DNA from 3 places in the Pseudomonas sp. FG43 genome. Region 3 is predicted to be linked to each of the others. Evidence: predicted binding sites of a transcription regulator. Region 3 holds the regulator's gene; each other region holds the start of a gene.
What was found. Region 3 encodes sigma-54, which starts transcription at its own class of promoters, with help from an activator protein. Its sites were predicted from a motif close to ANTGGCATNNANNTTGCTNT; they were not measured.
Positions count from the first base shown of each region.

Region 1 (7,436 bases), on a different contig from region 3:
CGTGCCCGTCATGTTGTTGCTGGGCGGGATCTCTACGCGCTTGGCGTTCTTGTGTGGCTGATCGGTAAACACCCGATTGCCATTGGCGTCGATGTAGGTATAGACGTCAGCCGTTGCTGGCAGGGTTGTCAGCAGTAGCAGGGACATCAGCAGGCCATGAATCAGGCGCATTTCAAGGCCCGTTGACATGGACGCGCTGCACGGTGAGGGTCTGTGTCGGGCTTTGCTGGATGATGCGCTGAGAGTCCAGCACCACTACCGCAAAGCTGTGTTCGCCCCGGTCGATATTCACCACTTGAAGGCGTGGGATATTGGTGGGTGTGCCGTAAGGATTGCCGTCCACCAGTAACTGGAGCCTGTGGCCGGATTGCAGGCGCGGCTGAATCTGCACGCCAATCGTGAAGGTGCCGTTATTGGCGCGCAACGCTTCGTCCGTCGGCAGGTCGGTGAGTTCAAGGGTCTGGTAGGCGACTGCGGGTTGCTGCGAGGCCTGCCGCTCTTGCTGGACGGGAGCGGGATTTCTGGGTGCCGGTAACGTATCGACGCTGTTGAGTGGTGGCAGTACGACGGCCTCGGCCTTGGTGCCATCCGGCGGCTGATTGCTGTAGGCCGTATTGCCATTGGCGTCGGTGTATTTGTAGATCTGCGCAGCGGCGGGCCAACTGATCATCAGCAACAGGCAGACAAGGCAAAGACGCATGAAGGCTCCAGTGACAATACGAGGCATGGCCGTTTTACCGGGATAACGGTGTTCCAGCGGCTCCAGCATAGAACACAACGAGTTCGACCGGTGTATTGCCGGTCTTGCCACGGTGAATGATATCCACCATTTCGGCCAGGGTGTCACCTGCTTTGATATGAATGGACTTGCCTCCCTCCTTTGCTTCGACCGTGAGTTCGCCGGAAAGGACATAGGCTGCGTTTGGAACGGGGTGCTGGTGCCATTTCAGCGTGCTGTTCGCCGGGATGGTGATTTTGAGAATGCTCAGTTCCGGCTGGCCCTCGGGATAAGCCTTATAGAGCGTTCCGTCCCATGACTGGGTGGCTTCGAGCAATGCCCGGGATGTGGGTTGGTTTGTGCCCTGCATGCTTTTGTCAGCGAAAGCCATGTTGCCCAATAACAAGCTGGCGACGACCAGCAGGATTTTGATGTTCATGGAGACCCCCGGTTTTGCGATTGATAGATTTCAAGGCGAAACGCAAGGATTCCAAAAAGCTCGGGCAGCAAGGTGCTAAGTATTTACTACATGTCAGTAAAAAAGCGCGGGAATGAAAAAGGCCTCCCGAAGGAGGCCTCATTTACGCCATCAATGCTGGCGCAACTGGATTAGCAGCTGTAGTACAGCTCGTATTCCAGTGGGTGTACGAAAGTACGTACCTTGATTTCTTCTTCGCTTTTCAGGTCGATGTAAGCGTCGATGAAGTCGTCGCTGAAAACGCCGCCTTTGGTCAGGAACGCACGACCTTTGTCCAGCTCTTCCAGGGCTTCTTTCAGGCTGCCGCAAACTTGTGGGATCTCTTTCGCCTCTTCAGGTGGCAGATCATACAGGTTCTTGTCAGCTGCATCGCCAGGGTGGATCTTGTTCTGGATGCCGTCCAGGCCAGCCATCAACAGTGCAGCGAATGCCAGGTACGGGTTGGCTGCTGGATCCGGGAAGCGGGCTTCGATACGACGGCCGCGTGGGCTGGAGACGTAAGGAATACGGATCGAAGCGGAACGGTTGCGAGCCGAGTAGGCCAGCATTACCGGAGCTTCGAAACCTGGGACCAGACGCTTGTAGGAGTTGGTCGACGGGTTGGTGAAGCCGTTCAGAGCCTTACCGTGCTTGATGATACCGCCGATGAAGTACAGAGCGGTGTCGGACAGGCCGGCATAGCCTTCGCCAGCGAAGGTGTTCTTGCCATCTTTGGCGATGGACAGGTGAACGTGCATGCCCGAACCGTTGTCGCCGTACAGAGGCTTCGGCATGAAGGTCGCAGTGCGGCCATAGGCATCGGCTACGTTGTGAACAACGTATTTCAGGGTTTGAACTTCGTCAGCTTTCTTCACCAGGGTGTTGAACTTGACGCCGATTTCGTTCTGGCCGGCAGTTGCCACTTCGTGGTGGTGAACTTCGACGATCTGGCCCATTTCTTCCAGAGCGTTGCACATTGCGGTGCGGATTTCGTGGTCGTGGTCGACCGGTGGAACCGGGAAGTAGCCGCCTTTGATACCTGGACGGTGGCCTTTGTTGCCGCCTTCCACGTCCTGGTCAGTCATCCACGAGCCTTGCTCGGAGAAGATCTTGAACATGGAGCCGGAGATGTCGGACTTGTATTTGACCGAGTCGAAGATGAAGAACTCAGGCTCCGGACCGACGAATACGGTGTCACCGATACCGGTAGTCTTCAGGTATTCCTCTGCCCGGTGAGCGATGGCGCGTGGGTCGCGATCGTAGCCTTGCATGGTCGAAGGTTCGATGATGTCGCAGACCAGGATCAGGGTCGGCTCTTCGGTGAACGGGTCCAGCACGGCGGAGTCGTCGTCCGGCAGCAGGATCATGTCGGAAGCTTCGATGCCTTTCCAGCCTTCGATGGAGGAACCGTCGAACATCTTGCCGACTTCGAAGAAGTCGTCGTCCAGCGCGTCGCGAGCAGGCATCGTGACGTGTTGCTGCTTGCCTTTGGTGTCAGTGAAGCGCAGATCAATCCATTTAACGTCATGATCTTTGATGAGTTGAACCGACTTCGACATGGTGTCCTCCGGGTGGCTAGGGCCTGGTTATGGTTATGGCCCCTTAAATTTGGGTGATGCCGGCGCAGATACTCTGCCAAGGCAACCTGCCTCACAAGGGAGCAATTTGCATGCCAGTGCCCCGAGTTGGGTTTTTCGCCCCAAACAGAGCCTTTTCGGAGTCAAAAACGGATTTATCGGCAAAATGACGCACCTTTATGGGGCTTTAAAATGCATTGGCGTGCTTTTTTGGTGCGACGATGATTGGTAGTACGATAACTGGTTAAACCTTGAGCAATTTCCGCTATAATCCGCGCCCCCCTTTTTCGGCCGGCACCTCACGTACCGTTTCCATGAAGCTAATCGTTAAAGTTTTTCCCGAAATCACCATCAAAAGCCCGCCGGTGCGCAAGAAGTTCATCCGCCAGCTGGCCAAGAACATTCGTACCGTGCTCCGGGAACTGGACGCGGACATTGTCGTGGGTGGCGTATGGGACAATCTTGAGGTCGAAACAAGGCTGACCGATCCCAAAGTCCTGCAGGGCATCACCGAGCGCCTGAGCTGCATGCCGGGTATCGCCAATTTCCTGCAGGTTGCCGAGTATCCGCTGGGTGATCTGGATGACATCGTTGCCAGATGCAGGACGCATTACGGCGACCTGCTGCCCGGCAAGATGTTTTCGGTGCGCTGCAAGCGTGCAGGGCGGCATGATTTCAGCTCCATGGACGTCGAAAAATACGTCGGCAGCAAGTTGCGCCAGCAGTGCGGCGCTGCCGGTATCGAGCTGCGAAAGCCCGAACTCGTCGTGCGTATGGAAATCCGCGACCAGCGTCTGTTTGTCATTCATGACCAGCATCAGGGCATGGGCGGTTATCCGCTGGGCGCGCTGGAGCAGACCCTGGTCCTCATGTCGGGCGGTTTCGACTCGACCGTTGCGGCTTACCAGATCATGCGTCGTGGCCTCATGGCACACTTCTGCTTCTTTAATCTGGGTGGCCGCGCTCATGAGCTGGGTGTGATGGAAGTCGCCCATTTCATCTGGAAGAAGTACGGCAGTTCCCAGCGAGTGCTGTTTGTCAGCGTGCCTTTCGAGGAAGTTCTGGGAGAAATTCTGCAGAAAGTCGATAACAGTCATATGGGTGTAGTTTTGAAGCGTATGATGTTACGCGCTGCCTCATCTGTTGCCGACCGTCTCGAAATCGATGTGCTGGTGACCGGCGAAGCGATTTCGCAGGTGTCCAGCCAGACGCTGCCCAATCTTTCGGTCATCGATTCGGCTACCGACAAACTGGTGCTGCGGCCACTGATTGCCAGCCACAAGCAGGACATCGTCGATCTGGCGACTGAAATCGGCACTGCCGAATTCGCCCGGCACATGCCTGAATATTGCGGGGTGATTTCGGTCAACCCCAAGACCAACGCCAAGCGTAACCGCGTTGAGTACGAAGAGAAGCAGTTCGACATGGCTGTTCTCGAGCGAGCGCTCGAGCGTGCCAGGCTGGTGACCATCGATCGGGTGATCGACGATCTGAGCCAGAATGTCGAAATAGAGGAAGTCAGCCAGGCGCTGGCCAGCCAGGTCATCATCGACATCCGTCACCCGGATGCCCAGGAAGACCTGCCGCTGGAAGTGCCGGGCATAGAAATACAGACGCTGCCGTTCTATGCATTGAACAGCCGCTTCAAGGAACTGGATAACACGCGCCAGTACCTGTTGTATTGCGACAAAGGCGTCATGAGTCGCCTGCATGCTCACCATCTGCTCAGTGAGGGGCATGCCAATGTGCGCGTTTATCGACCGAGCTAAGTGCCCGGGGCTGTTTGCCTGTGGCTTGCGTCACCGGCCCCCCGACACCAGTCGTCAAGCCGTAACGGCTTTTGCCGACTCAATGTTAATTGCTGCCTGACAACAGTCAGCTCACCGAATCCTCTGATCGAGATACACAAGTGATCGAAAATCTACGTAACATCGCCATCATTGCTCACGTTGACCATGGCAAAACTACCCTGGTAGACAAACTTCTGCGTCAGTCCGGCACTCTGGAGCGTAACGAGCTCAACGACGAGCGCGTCATGGACTCCAACGACCAGGAGAAAGAGCGCGGTATTACCATTCTCGCGAAGAACACCGCGATCAACTGGAATGGCTACCACATCAACATCGTGGACACCCCTGGCCACGCCGACTTCGGTGGTGAAGTAGAGCGCGTGATGTCGATGGTCGACTCCGTTCTGCTGCTGGTTGACGCTCAAGACGGCCCTATGCCGCAAACCCGTTTCGTGACCAAGAAGGCTTTCGAAGCCGGCCTGCGTCCAATCGTGGTCATCAACAAGGTTGACCGTCCAGGCGCGCGTCCTGACTGGGTTCTGGACCAGATCTTCGACCTGTTCGACAACCTGGGTGCCACCGAAGAACAGCTGGACTTCAAAGTCGTCTACGCCTCGGCCCTGAACGGTATTGCCGGTCTGGACCACACCGAAATGGCTGAAGACATGACCCCGCTGTACCAGTCGATCGTCGACAACGTACCTGCGCCGTCGGTTGACCGCGATGGTCCGTTCCAGATGCAGATCTCCGCTCTGGACTACAACAGCTTCCTGGGTGTTATCGGTGTTGGCCGTATCGCTCGTGGTCGCGTCAAGCCGAACACTCCGGTTGTTGCTATCGACACCGATGGCAAGAAGCGCAACGGCCGTATCCTGAAACTGATGGGTCACCACGGTCTGCACCGCATCGACGTTGAAGAAGCAGCTGCCGGCGACATCGTCTGCATCAGCGGTTTCGACGAGCTGTTCATCTCCGATACCCTGTGCGACCCGACTGCAGTAGAGGCAATGAAGCCGCTGACCGTCGACGAGCCAACTGTTGCCATGACCTTCCAGGTCAACGACTCGCCTTTCTGCGGTAAAGAAGGCAAGTTCGTCACCAGCCGTAACATCAAGGAACGTCTGGACAAAGAGCTGCTGTACAACGTTGCACTGCGCGTTGAAGAAGGCGACTCGGCTGACAAGTTCAAGGTTTCCGGCCGTGGTGAGCTGCACCTCTCGGTTCTGATCGAAACCATGCGTCGCGAAGGCTTTGAAATGGCCGTAGGTCGTCCGGAAGTGATCATCCGTCTGGTTGACGGCGTGAAACACGAACCGTACGAAAACGTCACCATCGACCTGCCGGAAGATGCACAAGGCGCGATCATGGAGCAAATGGGTCTGCGTAAAGGCGACCTGACCAACATGGTTCCGGATGGCAAAGGCCGTGTTCGCCTTGAGTACAACATCCCGGCTCGTGGCCTGATCGGTTTCCGTAACGAGTTCCTGACCCTGACCTCCGGTGCAGGCATCCTGACCTCGATCTTCGACCGTTACGACGTGATGAAGTCCGGCGACATGTCCGGCCGTCAGAACGGCGTTCTGGTTTCGGTTGAAACCGGCAAGGCTCTGACCTACTCCCTGGAAACCCTGCAAGCGCGCGGCAAGCTGTTCGTTGAGCACGGTCAGGAGATCTACAACGGTCAGATCGTTGGTCTGAACAGCCGTGACAACGACCTGGGCGTCAACCCAACCAAAGGCAAGAAGCTCGACAACATGCGTGCTTCGGGTAAAGACGAAACCATCGCTCTGGTTCCACCTGTCAAGTTCACTCTGGAACAGGCTCTGGAATTCATCCAGGACGACGAGCTGTGCGAAGTGACGCCGAAGTCGATCCGTCTTCGCAAGAAGATCCTCGACGAAAGCGAGCGTACCCGCGCTGCCAAGAAAGCCAAGGCTTGATAACCAGCCCGGCTGAATGAAAAACGCCCCCGGTCGAAAGGCCGGGGGCGTTTTTTTATGCCTGGTGTCTGGCGCTGGAAGCGAATTCATTCGCGAATGAATTCGCTTCTACGAAAGCTGTTGATCAGAACTTCAGCGGCACCCGACCTGAGTTCGAGTTCAGTGCGCCGCTGTTCTGACGCTCGACGGCCTTTGGCTTGTATGCGCAATATCCGGGGCGCGGACCGATCTTCGGATGGTTGCGGCAGGTGTCCGGGCGCTTTTCATAGATGGTACACAGGCGGCTCTTGCGATCCAGATACAGGCAGTCGTTGTTGCTCATGCGCTGCAAGGTGAAGATCCCGGACTTCTGGTTGAAGCGCTCGACAATCCCTTCCTTCTGCAGACGCTTGGCGATGTTCTTGGCTGGTTCGTCTTTCTCGAACTCGTCAACGATGCCGATACGGATCAGATCCTTGATCTTCACTTCTACCGGCAAGGTGCAGCAGCTGGAAATGCAGCCTCCGCACATGTGGCTGGAATACTTGGCCCAGGTATCGAGACGATCGATCTCTGCGGCTGCGATCAAGGTGGATTTCATTTCTTTTCAGGCTTCCGGGTGTATCGGGCGCGCGATCATACCGGGGCTTGCGGGTTTAGCGTAGGCAAAAATGAGTGAAGCGACTGTCGGTGCCCCTTCACTGGTTTGTGGGAGGGGCCTTGGCCGCGACGGGCTCTACACGATTCGCGAGTTTGCCAGGTTCTCGATCTGCTCCTGTCGCTCGGCTTGACTCAATTTCGCGCCAGGATTGAGCGATGACCACTGCGGGTGCGCGCGTGCCTTGTGTACCGCGTCGGGGAGCTTGCCCTCACGCCAGGCCTTGTCCTGCGGCTCGCTCAGTTCGATGCTGTCCATGGCTGCATGACCTCTCACGTCCAGCGCCTGCAAAAGGTGTTGTTGCCTGAGAGCCAGCA
Region 1 is NZ_JBMDJL010000003.1:144,974-152,409, reverse strand. Features, by position in the region: gene ACODS3_RS05775 (DUF4124 domain-containing protein) at 1-189, opposite strand, end outside; gene ACODS3_RS05770 (DUF4124 domain-containing protein) at 173-700, opposite strand; gene ACODS3_RS05765 (cupin domain-containing protein) at 735-1,157, opposite strand; gene glnA (glutamate--ammonia ligase) at 1,328-2,734, opposite strand; gene thiI (tRNA uracil 4-sulfurtransferase ThiI) at 3,067-4,521, shown strand; gene typA (translational GTPase TypA) at 4,662-6,482, shown strand; gene ACODS3_RS05745 (YkgJ family cysteine cluster protein) at 6,607-7,062, opposite strand; gene ACODS3_RS05740 (GTPase/DUF3482 domain-containing protein) at 7,198-7,436, opposite strand, start outside.
Region 1: a site for sigma-54 is predicted at 2,833-2,852, ahead of glnA (glutamate--ammonia ligase). Genes of this name have one in related genera too.

Region 2 (7,436 bases), on a different contig from region 3:
ATCACGCCAATCATCCGCCCTTAAAAGGCAATCGCACAATCATAGATGAGATTGACAGCGGTCGGTTCCATTTCTGGACCACGCCAGCAGAAGATCCTCTGCATGTGCTGAGCCCGGCGCGCGGTAGAAGCCGTGTAATCACGATAGCATTTACTCCCCCCGTAAATTCTTCTGAACACCCACCCCCCACACAGGTCACTCTCCATTCAAGGCAACCCGCATGGAGACCACCGCTCTTGCCAAGAATTCTGACTTCCCAAACCACAGACACAACCTCCAACGCCACCGAACACGATGCCAAGATGTTCGGCTCCCCGAAGGACCGTCTGGATTTCTACCGAAAGGAGATCCAGTACGAAACCACCATTCTGGCCAACCGAACGGATGCCTATCTGACCGCGCAATCCTTTCTGGTGATCGCTTTCGCTTCTTGTATGGCAAACCTCAATCCGGAGTGGGGCAAGCTGTTCACGATGTTTGTGCCGCCGTTTCTGGCGTTGTTGGGGGCGTTGAGTTCGTTGAATGCCTGGCCGGGGATTCGTGCGGCTTATGACATCATCGATCATTGGCATTACAAGCAAAGCGAGTTGCTGCGCAGTGAGCCTATCATGGGAATAGCGTATGACGAATCGCCGCTGTTCAATGAACATGAATCGACGCACAAGGGGTATCGCAAGGCGCTGCTCTTTTCGATGCGTACGCCCTGGATTTTTGCAGTTTTCTGGATTCTGCTCGGCGGTTGGGCTGTTTTTATTCAGGTGGTGGGTTTTGCCGGATAGCTTTGATCAATCCCTTGCTCTGACTTTCAAAACCAATCGGGAAAGTATTGCTCGTAGTTTCTTTTGCGTGGCGATCGATCACCCGGTTTCAGTCTGGCGCGCCATTCGCGATAGGCGATATTCAGGCGTGAACGCCTGAGAAACTCTTGCAGGTCACGCTGGCTCTTCTCTTCTGTTTCCTTGAAAAAAAGGGCTTCCTGGGCATCCTGCTTTTCTCTTTCACGAGGCCAGTTTCGTTCTACGTGATCAATCCATTCACGCAGAATGAAGCTATCGGCTCTTTGCACCACGAAGTGGACCTTGGGTGTGTCGCTGGTCACTTCTCCGCCATCCTGTTCCAGTGCTTCTTTTACAAAGCCGACGAGGCCATAACGCTCGGTGTCCGACCAGAACACCGGCCCTCCGCTCATGCCACTCAGCTTTGTAATGGGAGGTAGTGCGTCGAGATCGCTGTAAAAGGTAACGCTGTGATGCTTGCCATCAGCGCCATTGCCTTCTGCGATGGCTCTTACAAAACCCATGCTCAGGTTGGTGCTGCCTGACTTGTCTGGAACATCCCTTTTTTCGGCAGTCGGGAATCCTGTTGCCATGGCGTAAGGCAGGGGCCAGACAGGATCATGTTCCTGGATCACGAATGGCCGTTTACCGATACTCAGGACATAAGCTTCGATGATTGGAGTTATAGCGACATCGGGCTGATTATTCGCGAAGTCCAGCGGCGCAGATATAAATGGGCCCCTGATCGTCAGCCCCTTGTTTACCGGGCAGAAGTAACGAACGGGTTGATAGCTCTCGGCTGCCTGATGAGCAAGATAATCCACTACATGCTTGGCGGTGATGGCGTAGCACTTATTGCCATAGCGAATAAATGTGACCGTTCCCGTCAGGTCGTCTGGCTGGGGAAGGAAGCCACGATGCCCGAATTCCAGCCTGTGCAGCGCCAGGGTCGCTGAATGAGCCTTGGCGCCGTCAAGGTCATCGTGAAATTGAAACGTTGCCATGCATCCCTTCTTATCGCTCCAGACGTCAGTCGTCCCGGCCGCTGGCCCCGATCTTTTCTTCCATCTGCGCCACCTTGGCCTCCAGCGCCTCAAGGCGAGCCCGCGTGCGGGCAAGGACGGCCATCTGGCTGTCGAACTCTTCGCGGCTGACCAGATCCAGTTTGCTGAAGCCGCTTTGCAGCAGGGCCTTGAACTGGGTCTCGAATTCGTTGCGTGGCAGTGGGGTTTCGCCGTTGAACAGGCGGGAGGCGTGGCCGCTCAGGGCGTCGAGGAAAGCTTTGGGCGCGAGCATGATGTTTTTCCTGAATCAGATGGGCGGCAGTGTAGCACGCAGCGTCTATAGTCATTTTCAGTGCATTGGCGATGCACAGTTATTGAGCGTCGTGGCGTGCACGAGTGCACTGTAGTTGTGCGTTGTTCGGTGGTCGATAGGGTTTTCACGGCTGAAAAAGTGCTCAAGGCCCTGTATTTGATGAATATTCAGGAGATGGCAAGCTTTCTGCTTAATGGCTTGTGACCCATGCACTGATGCAGTCGCTGTGACGAATGCAGTGCGGCAGGCGGAGCGGGGATGTGTTTCGTCAGAAGCGGTTTTCTGGAGTTGGTCTGGCCTTTAACCGGCGGCCGACACGTTACAAAGCCAGGCACTGCGCTTAGACTTGAGTCGGGTTTGTTTTCCTGGGGCAAGTCCACCAATTCGGGAGAAAGTTTTCATGAAGCTAGTCACTGCCATCATCAAGCCGTTCAAGTTGGACGACGTGCGCGAGTCGCTGTCCGAAATCGGCGTGCAGGGCATCACTGTTACCGAGGTAAAAGGTTTCGGTCGCCAAAAGGGACACACCGAGCTGTATCGCGGTGCTGAATACGTAGTCGACTTCCTTCCAAAAGTGAAGATCGACGTCGCTATCGATGACAAGGATCTGGATCGTGTCATCGAGGCCATCACCAAGGCTGCCAACACCGGCAAGATCGGGGACGGCAAAATTTTTGTTGTGAATCTGGAACAGGCTATACGCATCCGTACCGGCGAAACCGATACCGACGCCATTTAAGCCGCCAAACCCCACGCCCCAGGAGTAAACAATATGACTCTGCGTCAATTCGCAGGGCTAGGAGCCCTGTTGTCCCTCGTAACCCCTGGCCTTGCCATGGCGGCAGACGAAGTGGCAGCCCCTGTTCTCAACTCAGGTGACACAGCCTGGATGCTGACAGCTACCGCTCTGGTACTGTTCATGACCATTCCGGGTCTTGCCTTGTTCTACGGCGGCATGGTCCGCTCCAAAAACATTCTTTCCGTGATGATGCAGTGCTTCGCTATCACTGGTCTGATCAGCATCCTGTGGGTCGTTTACGGCTACAGCCTTGCGTTCGACACTACTGGTATGGAAGCTGGCGTCGTCAACTTCAACTCCTTCTTCGGCGGTCTGGGCAAGGCGTTCCTGGCGGGCATCACGCCTTCCAGCATCACCGGTTCTGCGGCCCTGTTCCCTGAAGCAGTGTTCGTCACCTTCCAGATGACCTTCGCCATCATCACTCCGGCCCTGATTGTCGGTGCTTTCGCAGAACGCATGAAGTTCTCCGCGATGCTGATCTTCATGGGTATCTGGTTCACTCTGGTCTACGCACCAATCGCCCACATGGTCTGGGGTGGTGTCGGTGGCCTGATGTGGGACTGGGGCGTTCTGGACTTCGCAGGCGGCACCGTCGTTCACATCAACGCTGGTGTGGCTGGTCTGGTTGCCTGTCTGGTACTGGGCAAGCGTAAAGGTTTCCCGACCACTCCGATGGCTCCGCACAACCTGGGTTACACCCTGATCGGCGCAGCCATGCTGTGGATCGGTTGGTTCGGTTTCAACGCCGGTTCCGCTGCTGCTGCAAACGGCACTGCCGGTATGGCCATGCTGGTTACCCAGATCGCTACCGCTGCTGCTGCTCTGGGCTGGATGTTCGCCGAGTGGCTGACTCACGGCAAGCCAAGCGCCCTGGGTATCGCTTCGGGCGTGGTTGCCGGTCTGGTTGCCATCACTCCGGCTGCCGGTACCGCAGGCCCGATGGGTGCCCTGATCATCGGTCTGGCGTCTGGCGTGATCTGCTTCTTCTGCGCCACCAGCCTGAAACGCAAGCTGGGCTACGATGACTCCCTGGATGCATTCGGCGTTCACGGTGTCGGCGGTATCGTCGGTGCGATCCTGACCGGTGTGTTCGCGGCTCCTGCACTGGGCGGTTTCGGTACTGTGACCGACATCGGCGCTCAAGTCTGGATTCAGTTCAAAGGCGTAGCCTTCACCGTGGTTTACACCGCGATCGTGACCTTCATCATCCTCAAGGTGCTGGACGTTGTGATTGGTCTGCGTGTTACCGATGAAGAAGAGTCTGTGGGTCTGGACCTTGCGCAACACAATGAGCGTGGCTACAACTTGTAATTAGCCGTAGCTGCAGAAAGAAATGCCCGGTCTCCGGGCATTTTTTTTATCCGTGTTTTGTGAACCATATGAGTATTCCAGATTCCATTGTCTGTGCTGCTGTCAATGATTCGGGCATATCGGTGCAATGGTTGTAACGTTGCCACAGAGATGATCGTTAACTTGCGGGAGCGGCTTGTTTATTGCGCGCTTTGCTTTTTTCTCAGTCGAGTTAGAATGCGCGCCGAACGTGCGGAGAACGGTATGTGGCATCAATCCAGAATCACCCTCCGGGCAAGGCCTCGCGGGTTTCATCTGGTGACGGACGAGATACTGGCAGGCTTGCCTGAGCTGCGTGGTTGTCGAGTCGGATTGCTGCATTTGTGGCTGCAACATACCTCGGCCTCGTTGACCGTCAACGAGAATGCCGACCCGGCGGTACGTCGTGATTTCGAGCGCTTTTTCAGCCGTCTGGTCCCAGAGGGTACTGACGGATATGAACATAACGACGAAGGTCCTGACGATTTGCCGGCGCATTTCAAGGCCAGTTTGTTAGGCTGCCAGTTGGTTTTACCGGTAACGGCTGGGCGATTGGCGTTGGGCACCTGGCAAGGTGTTTATTTGGGTGAGCATCGAGAGGTTGGCGGTGCTCGCAATGTTCTTGCAACCCTTCAGGGTGAATGGACATGACTACTGTTTTCAGTGGTTGTTGAATTTTTTCCGACAGCCTTCGATTTTTGAGGCTGTTGGGCTATAACTAATCTGCTTTCGCAAGTCATGAGGTAGAACATGAGCGACGACGACAACGATAACGACGATCTGGTAGACGATCTGGAAGGTGAGGAAGACGGCGAGGAGCTTGCTGCTGCTCCTGAAGACGACGCTGCCGACTCTGATGATGGTGCTGAAGTCTCGGCTACACCTGCCAAGGGCAAGTCCAAGGCTGCTGTTTCGGTCGATGAGCTGCCCAGCGTAGAAGCCAAGAACAAAGAGCGTGATGCTCTGGCCCGTGCGATGGAAGAATTCCTCGCTCGTGGTGGCAAGGTGCAGGAAGTGGAGGCCAATGTGGTCGCCGATCCGCCCAAGAAGCCAGACAACAAATACGGTAGCCGCCCTATCTAAGGGGGCAATGACTGTATGAGAAAAAGCCCGCTGTCGCTGCGGGCTTTTTCTTGGGCGATGGTTTTGTAGGAGCGAATGAATTCGCTACAGTCGTTTCAGGATCTCGGGCAACTGGTTCAGGTTGTCAATCTCTGCATCGGGCAGTCTGTCGGCTTCCCAGGTCTTGCCTTGCGGGTTGTACCAGATGGCTCGCATGCCGGCGCGCTGCGCGCCTTCTATATCGTCGCTGGGGTGGTCGCCGATATGGACGGCGTTGCTGGCGTCGCTGTTGCCACGTTTGAGCGCTTCCAGAAACGGCGCGGGATCGGGTTTGCCGATGCCCAGGTCTTCGGCGCATAGCGCGAAGGTGAAGTAGTCCGCCAGACCCAGGCGACGCACATCGGCATTGCCGTTGGTAATGACGCCCAGGGTGAAGGTCTTGGCGAGGATTTCCAGGGTCGGTTGCACCTCTGGGAATATCTGCACCTGATGCCGGGCATGCAGGAACACTTCAAAACTCTTTTCGGCCAGGTCCTGTGCTTCGCAGGAGCCGTATCCTGCGTCTTGCAGGGCATGAAACAGTACCCGTCGTCTCAGGGCGCTGATGCGGTGCTTGAGGGTCGGCTCGGCTTCGACCAGGCGTGAGCGGATTTCCCACAAGTGTTCGATCGGCAATGGTCCGAGCCTGGGCGCATGCTCGCCCAGCCAGTTGCGCAGTACCGTTTCGGCACTGGCGATGGCCGGGGCCGTGTCCCATAACGTGTCATCGAGATCGAAAGTAATGAGCTTAATCATCGGCAGATCCTTTGCGTCTGGCGCGGGGGTGGGCGCTGTCGTACACGCTGGCCAGATGTTGAAAGTCCAGGTGGGTATAGATTTGTGTGGTCTTGATGTCGGCATGGCCGAGCAGTTCCTGCACGGCGCGCAGGTCCTGCGAGGACTCCAGCAGATGGCTCGCAAATGAGTGACGCAGCATGTGCGGGTGCAGGTTTTGTCCCAGCTCTCGTTCTCCGGCGGTCTTGACACGCTTCTGGATCGCTCGTGGGCCAAGGCGTTTGCCTTGCTGGCTGACGAATACTGCGTCGTCCTGCGGGTTGGCCAGGGCGCGCAGGGGCAGCCAGGTTTCCAGTGCCTGACGGGCTTTGCTGCCCACCGGAAGCACGCGCGTCTTGCTGCCTTTGCCGAGCACCTGGACCAGTCCGTCGCTCAGGTCCAGCTGGTCGAGGTTCAGGCTCGTAAGCTCCGACAGTCGCAGCCCTGAGGAATACAGCAGTTCAAGGATGGCCTGATCACGATGAGCCAGAAAATCATCCTCGACTGCGCCATCGAGAAGTTGCGCTGTGCGGTCGGTGTCGAGGGTCTTGGGCAGTCGCCGCTCGCCTTTGGGAGGCGCAAGACCATTGGCGGGGTCGTGCTCGCACAGGCCTTCGCGGCACAGGTACTTATAGAGCCCGCGCACTGCCGACAGCATGCGCGCCAGGCTTCGTGAGGACTGGCCTTGCTGATGCTGGCGGGCAATGAAGCTGCGCAGGTGCTGGATATCCAGGTCCACCCAGCTTGAGATATTGGCTTTCTTGCTGAATTCGAGGACTTTGTTCAAGTCGCGCCGGTAGGCTTCCAGCGTGTGGGGCGACACCTGACGCTCACTGCGCAGGTGAGTGCAGTAGGCGTCCAGATGCTGTTCCATGCCTAGCGAACCGAGCGTAGCGAGTGAGTGAAGCGTGGCAGCAAGCGGCTCAGCACGTCAGCGATATAGCTGAGGAACAGGGTGCCGACCGAGCTTTTATAGTGCTGCGGGTCGCGGCTGCCGATGGCGAGTACACCGTGCAGGCCCAGATGATTCAGGGTCACGATTGCGGTGGAGCCCACTTCCTTGCTTTGTTCGTTGCCGAACAGGAAGGTCAGTTCATGCTCGCGCAATGCGCCGCACACTGTTTTCTCGCCAATCAGGCCGCCAATGGCTTTCTGTGCGTCGGCACTGCTTACCCAACGGCCGACCGGCATGGGGTTGTCACTGAACAGGACAAGGCTGACAAAAGGCACCTTGAACTCCTGACGCAGGCTGTCTTCCACCGCAATGATGAGTTCATCCAGGCTGGTGGCGTCCATCATGGCGAGGTTGAGGCGCCGGGTTTTCTCGAACAGACGATCGT
Region 2 is NZ_JBMDJL010000021.1:31,265-38,700, forward strand. Features, by position in the region: gene ACODS3_RS21315 (hypothetical protein) at 237-779, shown strand; gene ACODS3_RS21320 (hypothetical protein) at 806-1,780, opposite strand; gene ACODS3_RS21325 (accessory factor UbiK family protein) at 1,806-2,072, opposite strand; gene glnK (P-II family nitrogen regulator) at 2,494-2,832, shown strand; gene ACODS3_RS21335 (ammonium transporter) at 2,866-4,203, shown strand; gene ACODS3_RS21340 (secondary thiamine-phosphate synthase enzyme YjbQ) at 4,447-4,872, shown strand; gene sutA (transcriptional regulator SutA) at 4,972-5,304, shown strand; gene ACODS3_RS21350 (HAD family hydrolase) at 5,389-6,078, opposite strand; gene xerC (tyrosine recombinase XerC) at 6,071-6,970, opposite strand; gene ACODS3_RS21360 (DUF484 family protein) at 6,973-7,436, opposite strand, start outside.
Region 2: a site for sigma-54 is predicted at 2,267-2,286, ahead of glnK (P-II family nitrogen regulator). Genes of this name have one in related genera too.

Region 3 (7,436 bases):
AACACCAAGTCCGCATCTACAGGCATGCCACGCTTGAAGCCAAACGATTCGATCAGGAAGGCGGTACCGGCCTCGGGCCTGTTCAGCAGGCGAAGCTTGATGGTATCGCGCAGTTGATAGAGGTTCAGGTGTGTGGTGTTGATCTTGAGGTCGGCCAGATCGATGATCGGCCCCAGCAACGTCGTTTCGTCGTGTATGGCCTCGGCCAATGAGCGATTGGCTGTGCTCAGGGGGTGACGACGGCGTGTTTCGGAGAACCGCTTGAGCAAGGTCGCTTCGTCGGCATCCAGATAAAGAATGTCGCACTGGATATTGCGTGCACGAACCTCGGCGAGCATTTGCGGGAAGCGCGTCAAGTGGCTCGGGAGGTTGCGTGCATCAATGGACACCGCCAGCAGCGGTTCGGCCAGTTCGGTGTTTATCAGGGCGCGTTCGGCCAGTTCAGGCAGCAGGCCGGCAGGGAGGTTGTCAACGCAATAGAAACCGTTGTCCTCCAGTACATCCAGAGCTGTGCTCTTGCCGGAGCCTGAGCGACCACTGACGACGATCATGCGCATGATCAGTTACCGTTCTGTACGTCCAGCACCACTTTATAAAGCGTTTCACCGCTTTCGGCACTGCGTAGGCGGTCACGTACTTCTGTGCGGTCAAGCATACTGGCTATCTGGCGCAGCAGCTCCAGGTGTTCATCGGTAGCAGCTTCCGGGACGAGCAGGACGAATAGCAGGTCTACCGGGGCGCCATCGATGGCGTCGAAATCGATGGGGGATTCCAGGCGCATAACAGCGCTGACAGGCGTTTCACAGCCTGCAAGGCGGCAATGGGGGATGGCAATGCCGTTGCCGAAACCGGTAGATCCCAGTTTTTCGCGGGCAACAAGGCTTTCAAACACACTTTGCTGATCCATGCTCGGTACTTCACGACCGATCAGGTTGGCAATTTGTTCGAGTACACGTTTTTTACTGCCGCCCGACACGTTCACGCATGAACGGCCGGGGGTCAGGATATTTTCAAGTCGGATCATTGGGATGAGTGTCAGCGAGCTGTCGCACCTTTAAGGATGTTCTGCTGCTTCTCCTTATGCTTGAGCAATTGTCTGTCGAGCTTATCAGTGAGAAGGTCGATTGCCGCGTACATGTCGTCATGTTCGGCGTTGGCTACGACCTCTCCACCATGGATGTGCAGAGTGGCTTCGATTTTCTGTTTCAGCTTCTCGACAGCCAGCGTGACCTGCACATTAGTAATCTTGTCAAAATGCCCTTCGAGCTTCTTGAGCTTGAGCTCAACGTATTCACGAAGGGGCTTGGTCACTTCCAGTTGGTGTCCACTGATATTGACTTGCATACAGCTTTCTCCTTTGCCAGTGCATAAAGAGGCAGGTGTTGAGTCCTGCCGCTGGAACGCTGTGGCTCTGCCTGCATCACATCAGTCGCTTGCGTTCACTCGAAGGTGCAATCCCCAGTGATTCGCGGTACTTGGCAACTGTGCGACGGGCTACTTGAATGCCTTGTGCCTCCAGTAAACCAGCGATCTTGCTATCACTCAACGGCTTTTTCTGATTTTCGGCAGCAACCAGTTTTTTAATGATTGCGCGGATAGCTGTCGAAGAGCATTCGCCGCCTTCGGAGGTGCTTACGTGGCTGGAAAAGAAGTATTTCAGCTCGTAAATGCCCCGTGGGGTGTGCATGAACTTCTGAGTGGTCACGCGGGAAATCGTCGACTCGTGCATGCCTACCGCTTCGGCGATGTCATGCAGGACGAGCGGTTTCATGGCCTCATCGCCGTATTCGAGAAAACCGCGCTGGTGCTCGACGATCTGGGTGGCAACCTTCATCAGTGTTTCGTTGCGGCTTTGCAGGCTCTTGATGAACCAGCGTGCTTCCTGCAACTGGTTGCGCATGAAGGTGTTGTCGGCGCTGGTGTCGGCACGGCGCACGAATCCGGCGTACTGAGGGTTGACGCGCAGGCGCGGTACCGACTCCTGATTCAGCTCTACCAGCCAGCGCTCGTTGTCCTTGCGTACGATCACGTCGGGCACGACGTATTCGGCTTCTGTGGACTCGATCTGGGAGCCGGGGCGAGGATTAAGGCTCTGGACCAGTTCGATGACCTGGCGCAGTTCGTCTTCCTTGAGCTTCATGCGGCGCATGAGCTGCGTATAGTCGCGGCTGCCCAGCAGATCGATGTAGTCGGTTACCAGGCGCTGGGCTTCTGCCAGCCAGCGGGTTTTTACCGGCAACTGACGCAGTTGCAGCAACAGGCATTCGCTCAGGTTGCGAGCGCCGATACCAGCGGGTTCAAATTGCTGAATGCGGTGCAGAACGGCTTCGATTTCGTCGAGTTCGATATCCAGCTCGGGGTCGAAGGCTTCGACTATCTCTTCGAGGGTTTCGTCGAGATAACCCTGGTTATTGATGCAGTCGATCAGGGTGACGGCAATCAGCCGGTCCTTGTCGGACATCGGCGCGACATTCAATTGCCATAGCAGGTGGCTTTGCAGGCTTTCGCCAGCGGATGTACGGGTGGTGAAGTCCCATTCATCGTCATCGTTGCTGGGCAGGCTGCTGGCGCTGGTCTGATAGACATCTTCCCAGGCGGTGTCGACAGGTAATTCGTTTGGAATGCGTTCGTTCCACTCGCCGTCTTCCAGGTTATCCACAGTCGGTGCGGTTTCCTGGTAGCTGGGTTCCTGAACGTCTGTATTGGGCTTTTGCTCGATGTTGTCAGCCAGAGGGTCGGAGTTGTCGAAGTCGTCGCCTTCTTCCTGACGTTCCAGCATAGGGTTGGATTCCAGTGCTTCCTGAATCTCTTGCTGGAGGTCCAGGGTCGATAACTGGAGCAAGCGGATAGCCTGTTGCAGCTGCGGCGTCATCGTCAGCTGCTGGCCCATTCTCAAGACTAGCGATGGTTTCATGGCAGGGGCTAAACACCTTATTCGCCGGCGCACATGCGCCATCCACTACAGGGCGCCGAAGCGCCAGCTTAAGCAAGTTATATGCCTGAATCTGAAGTGTTTGCCTAGAGCATCATGACAAAAAATGCATTGTCAACAGGATGTCCAGGCAAAGCTCGCATCAAAAGAGCTCACACAGGGTCGACTACAGGCGGAACTCGTGGCCGAGGTAGACTTCTTTCACCAACTGGTTGGCCAGAATGGTTTGCGAGTCGCCTTCGGCAATCAGTTGTCCATCGTTGACGATGTAAGCGGTTTCGCAGATATCCAGGGTTTCGCGGACGTTGTGATCGGTGATCAGCACGCCGATGCCCTTGGCTTTCAGGTGATGAATGATCTGTTTGATATCGCCCACCGAGATGGGGTCAACGCCTGCGAAAGGCTCATCGAGCAGGATGAACTTGGGGGCGGTGGCCAGTGCGCGGGCAATTTCCACGCGGCGACGTTCGCCACCCGAAAGGCTCATGCCCAGGTTGTCGCGGATATGGGTGATGTGGAATTCCTGAAGCAGGCTTTCCAGCTCCTTGCGACGTGCAGCGCCGTCGAGTTCCTTGCGGGTTTCAAGGATGGCCATGATGTTGTCGGCCACGGACAGCTTGCGGAAGATCGAGGCTTCCTGTGGCAGGTAGCCAATACCGGCACGGGCGCGCCCGTGCATCGGCTGGTGGCTGACATCGAGGTCGTCGATCAGGACGCGGCCCTGATCGGCCTGTACCAGGCCGACAATCATGTAGAAGCAGGTCGTCTTGCCTGCACCGTTAGGGCCGAGCAAGCCTACGATCTGACCGCTGTCGATGGACAGGCTGACATCGCGTACGACCTGACGACTCTTGTAGCTTTTAGCCAGGTGCTGGGCTTTAAGCGTCGCCATTTACTGGGCCTTCTGCTGTTCGGTTTTCTTTTTGGGCTGGATGACCATGTCGATCCGCGGGCGTGGCGCAGTCACTTTGGAGCCGCCATTGGCGCGGCCGGCAGTGACGATCTGCTTCACAGTGTCGTAGACGATCTTCTCGCCTTCGGAGGTGTTGCCGTCATTGATGACCTTGGCCTTGTCGATCAGCACGATGCGGTCTTGTGCCGCGTAATACTGGATGGTCACGCCATAAGCCTGCACGATCGGCTTGTCTACCGAGGGTTTCTGCTCGTAATAGGCAAGGTTGCCGACGGAGGTGAATACGTCGACTTCGCCTTGGGCATTACGAGTGATGGTCACGGTGTTGCCGGTGATCTTCATCGAACCCTGAGTGATGATGACGTTACCTTTGTAGGTGGCAACGCCTTTCTTGTCATCGAGCTGCGCGTCGTCAGACTGGATGTGGATAGGCTGATCGCGGTCGGTTGGCAGGGACCAGGCGCTCGGGCTTCCCAGTGCTGCGCCCAGGCCGAGCAAAAAAGGAAGAGTTTTAACGAGACTCATACTGTCCTCTTACGTTGGACAGCAGGTCCATCCTGCCGTCGTTCAAATACGCTTTCATTCCCTTGGCTGTCGTTACACCGCCAGCGGCGTCGATTCTAACGATTTGCTCGGTCTGCGCATATTGCTTCTGTGGGAATACGGTCATACGGCTACTGGTAATGATAGTCGTACGTTGTTTTTCGTCGGTGCGTGCAACACGTACCGAATCGATCAGTTCGACCTCTGTGCCGCCAGGCGAAACTTCGCCGCGTTCACTCTGGACGTGCCACGGGAACAGGGTGCCGCGGTACATATGCAGATCGGGCTTGGTCAGCAGGGTCACATCCGTGGCCTTGACGTGTTCGACCTTGTCTGCGGTCATGTCGTATTGCATCTTGCCGTCGGGCAGGTACTGCACGCTATGGGCATTGATGGCGTAATAGTCGATAGCGGTGTCGTCTTTTGTGGCGACAGGCTGATCCATGAAGCTTTCCGGGCTTATGTTCCAGTAGCCCGCTGCGGCAAGCAGCAGCGCCAGCACCCCGAAAAGCAGAAACGTACGAACTTTCTTGTTGAACATAAAAAATGGCTTCTATAAGGAGGCGGATTGGGCTGCTTCGAGGCTGCCCTGTTCGCGACTGACATGCCGGATCAATGGCAAGTCTGGCAGATCGTCGGCCGGATAGGTGACTTGTTCATGCTCATGGCCCGGATTCGGGGCTTTCGCAAACAGGGTGGCGGCCATTACATGACACCCGCACGCAGGAGATCCTGCAGGTTGAACGCACCTACCGGGTGGTCGTTGGCGTCGACGACGATCAGGGCGCTGATCTTGTGATCCTCCATGATCTTCAGGGCTTCGGCTGCAAGCATGTCTGGGCGGGCCGTCTTGCCGTGAATCGTCATGACTTCATCAATAGTGGTTTCGCGAATATCGATCGGACGATCCAGCGTGCGGCGCAGGTCGCCGTCGGTGAAGATCCCGGCCAGCTTGCCGTCGGCGTCGACGATTGCGGTCATGCCCAGGCCCTTGCGGGTCATTTCAAGCAGTGCATCGCGTAGCGGGGTGCCGCGCTGTACCTTGGGCAGGGTGTCGCCGGTATGCATGACGTTCTCGACTTTCAGCAGCAGGCGTCGACCCAATGCACCTCCAGGGTGCGAGAACGCAAAGTCTTCGGCGGTAAAGCCACGGGCTTCAAGCAGGGCAACTGCCAGAGCATCGCCCATCACGAGAGCGGCGGTTGTCGATGACGTTGGCGCCAGGTTCAGCGGACAGGCTTCGTGTTCCACCTGAACGTTGAGGTTGACGTCGGCGGCCTTGGCCATGACTGAGTTCGGGTTGCCGGTCACGCTGATCATCTGGATGCCCAGGCGCTTGATCAGTGGCAACAGCGTGACGATTTCGTTGGTCGTGCCGGAGTTGGACAGAGCCAGAATGATGTCGTCACGGGTAATCATGCCCATGTCGCCATGGCTGGCTTCGGCTGGATGCACGAAATACGAGGTCGTGCCGGTGCTTGCCAGGGTGGCGGCGATCTTTCTGCCGATGTGCCCGGACTTGCCCATGCCGACCACTACGACACGTCCCTTGCTGGCCAGAATCATTTCGCACGCGCGCACGAAATCGCCATCGAGATGGCCAAGCAAGCCTTGTATGGCTTCCATTTCGAGGCGGATGGTTCGTTGCGCGGATTGAGTCAGGTCGCTGGATCGGCTCATATCTTGAATTAGTCGGCTTGCTGAAAGGCGGCGATTATAGCGGTAATGTACGATTCCCTCACGTCTGATCGTCATGGAGTTGTATTCGGGGCGGCTTGTTCAGCTTTTCAGGTTTATTGCAAGGGCTGTCCTGAGGTTTATTTCAACATGCAAAGGGTGTCTGCAAGGTGCGTCAGGGTATCTAACAAACAGGTTCTCTTCTTGGGTGGCGTGCTGCTGCGGTGATATAGTTCGCGGCTTGTTCGGCTGGCCCGCACTGTCTGTCTCTCGTCAGAGCACGACAGGAGAAGGGAGAGGCTGTATCGCAAGGAGTTTAGATGAGCGCCGATGACGCCTACGCGGTCGATTTGAAAGGTGTGTCCTTCAAACGCGGCACGCGCAGCATATTCAGTAATGTCGATATCCGTATTCCCAGAGGGAAGGTCACCGGGATCATGGGGCCTTCCGGCTGTGGCAAGACTACCTTGCTGCGTCTGATGGGTGCGCAGTTGCGCCCAAGTGCAGGCGAGGTCTGGGTCAATGGCCAGAACCTGCCCGAGCTGTCACGCAGCGATCTGTTCGATGCGCGCAAGAACATGGGCGTCCTGTTTCAGAGCGGCGCGTTGTTCACCGATCTGGATGTGTTCGAGAACGTTGCATTTCCCTTGCGCGTTCACACCGAGTTACCGGAAGAGATGATCCGCGACATTGTCCTGCTCAAATTGCAGGCAGTAGGTTTGCGTGGGGCTCTGGAGCTGATGCCTGACGAATTGTCCGGCGGCATGAAGCGCCGTGTGGCGCTTGCCCGTGCAATCGCTCTCGACCCGCAGATTCTCATGTACGACGAACCCTTTGTCGGGCAGGACCCGATAGCCATGGGGGTGCTGGTTCGTCTGATCCGTTTGCTCAACGATGCGCTGGGGATAACCAGCATCGTGGTGTCTCATGATCTTTCAGAGACGGCAAGTATCGCGGATTACCTGTACGTCGTCGGAGACGGGCAGGTGTTGGGGCAGGGTACGCCGCAGGAATTGATGTCCTCGGATAATCCGCGCATTCGTCAGTTCATGACCGGCGAGCCGGACGGCCCCGTTCCGTTTCACTATCCGGCACCGGATTTTCGTGAAGATCTTTTGGGGAAGCGCTGATGCGCAATAAGTCATTGCTGGACCGTATCCGCCTGTTTGGGCGTTCGGCCATTGATACCGTGGCAGTGCTGGGGCGATCCGGCATCTTCCTGGGCCATGCTCTGGTAGGGCGTGGTGGCATCGGCGGCGGTTTTTCGCTGTTGATCAAGCAGTTGTATTCTGTGGGCGTGATGTCTCTGGTCATCATCGTCGTGTCCGGTATTTTCATTGGCATGGTGCTGGCGCTTCAGGGGTTCAGCAT
Region 3 is NZ_JBMDJL010000001.1:187,041-194,476, reverse strand. Features, by position in the region: gene rapZ (RNase adapter RapZ) at 1-557, opposite strand, end outside; gene ptsN (PTS IIA-like nitrogen regulatory protein PtsN) at 560-1,024, opposite strand; gene hpf (ribosome hibernation-promoting factor, HPF/YfiA family) at 1,036-1,344, opposite strand; gene ACODS3_RS00885 (RNA polymerase factor sigma-54) at 1,421-2,914, opposite strand; gene lptB (LPS export ABC transporter ATP-binding protein) at 3,099-3,824, opposite strand; gene lptA (lipopolysaccharide transport periplasmic protein LptA) at 3,825-4,370, opposite strand; gene lptC (LPS export ABC transporter periplasmic protein LptC) at 4,357-4,929, opposite strand; gene ACODS3_RS00865 (hypothetical protein) at 4,942-5,094, opposite strand; gene ACODS3_RS00860 (KpsF/GutQ family sugar-phosphate isomerase) at 5,094-6,068, opposite strand; gene ACODS3_RS00855 (ATP-binding cassette domain-containing protein) at 6,386-7,195, shown strand; gene mlaE (lipid asymmetry maintenance ABC transporter permease subunit MlaE) at 7,195-7,436, shown strand, end outside.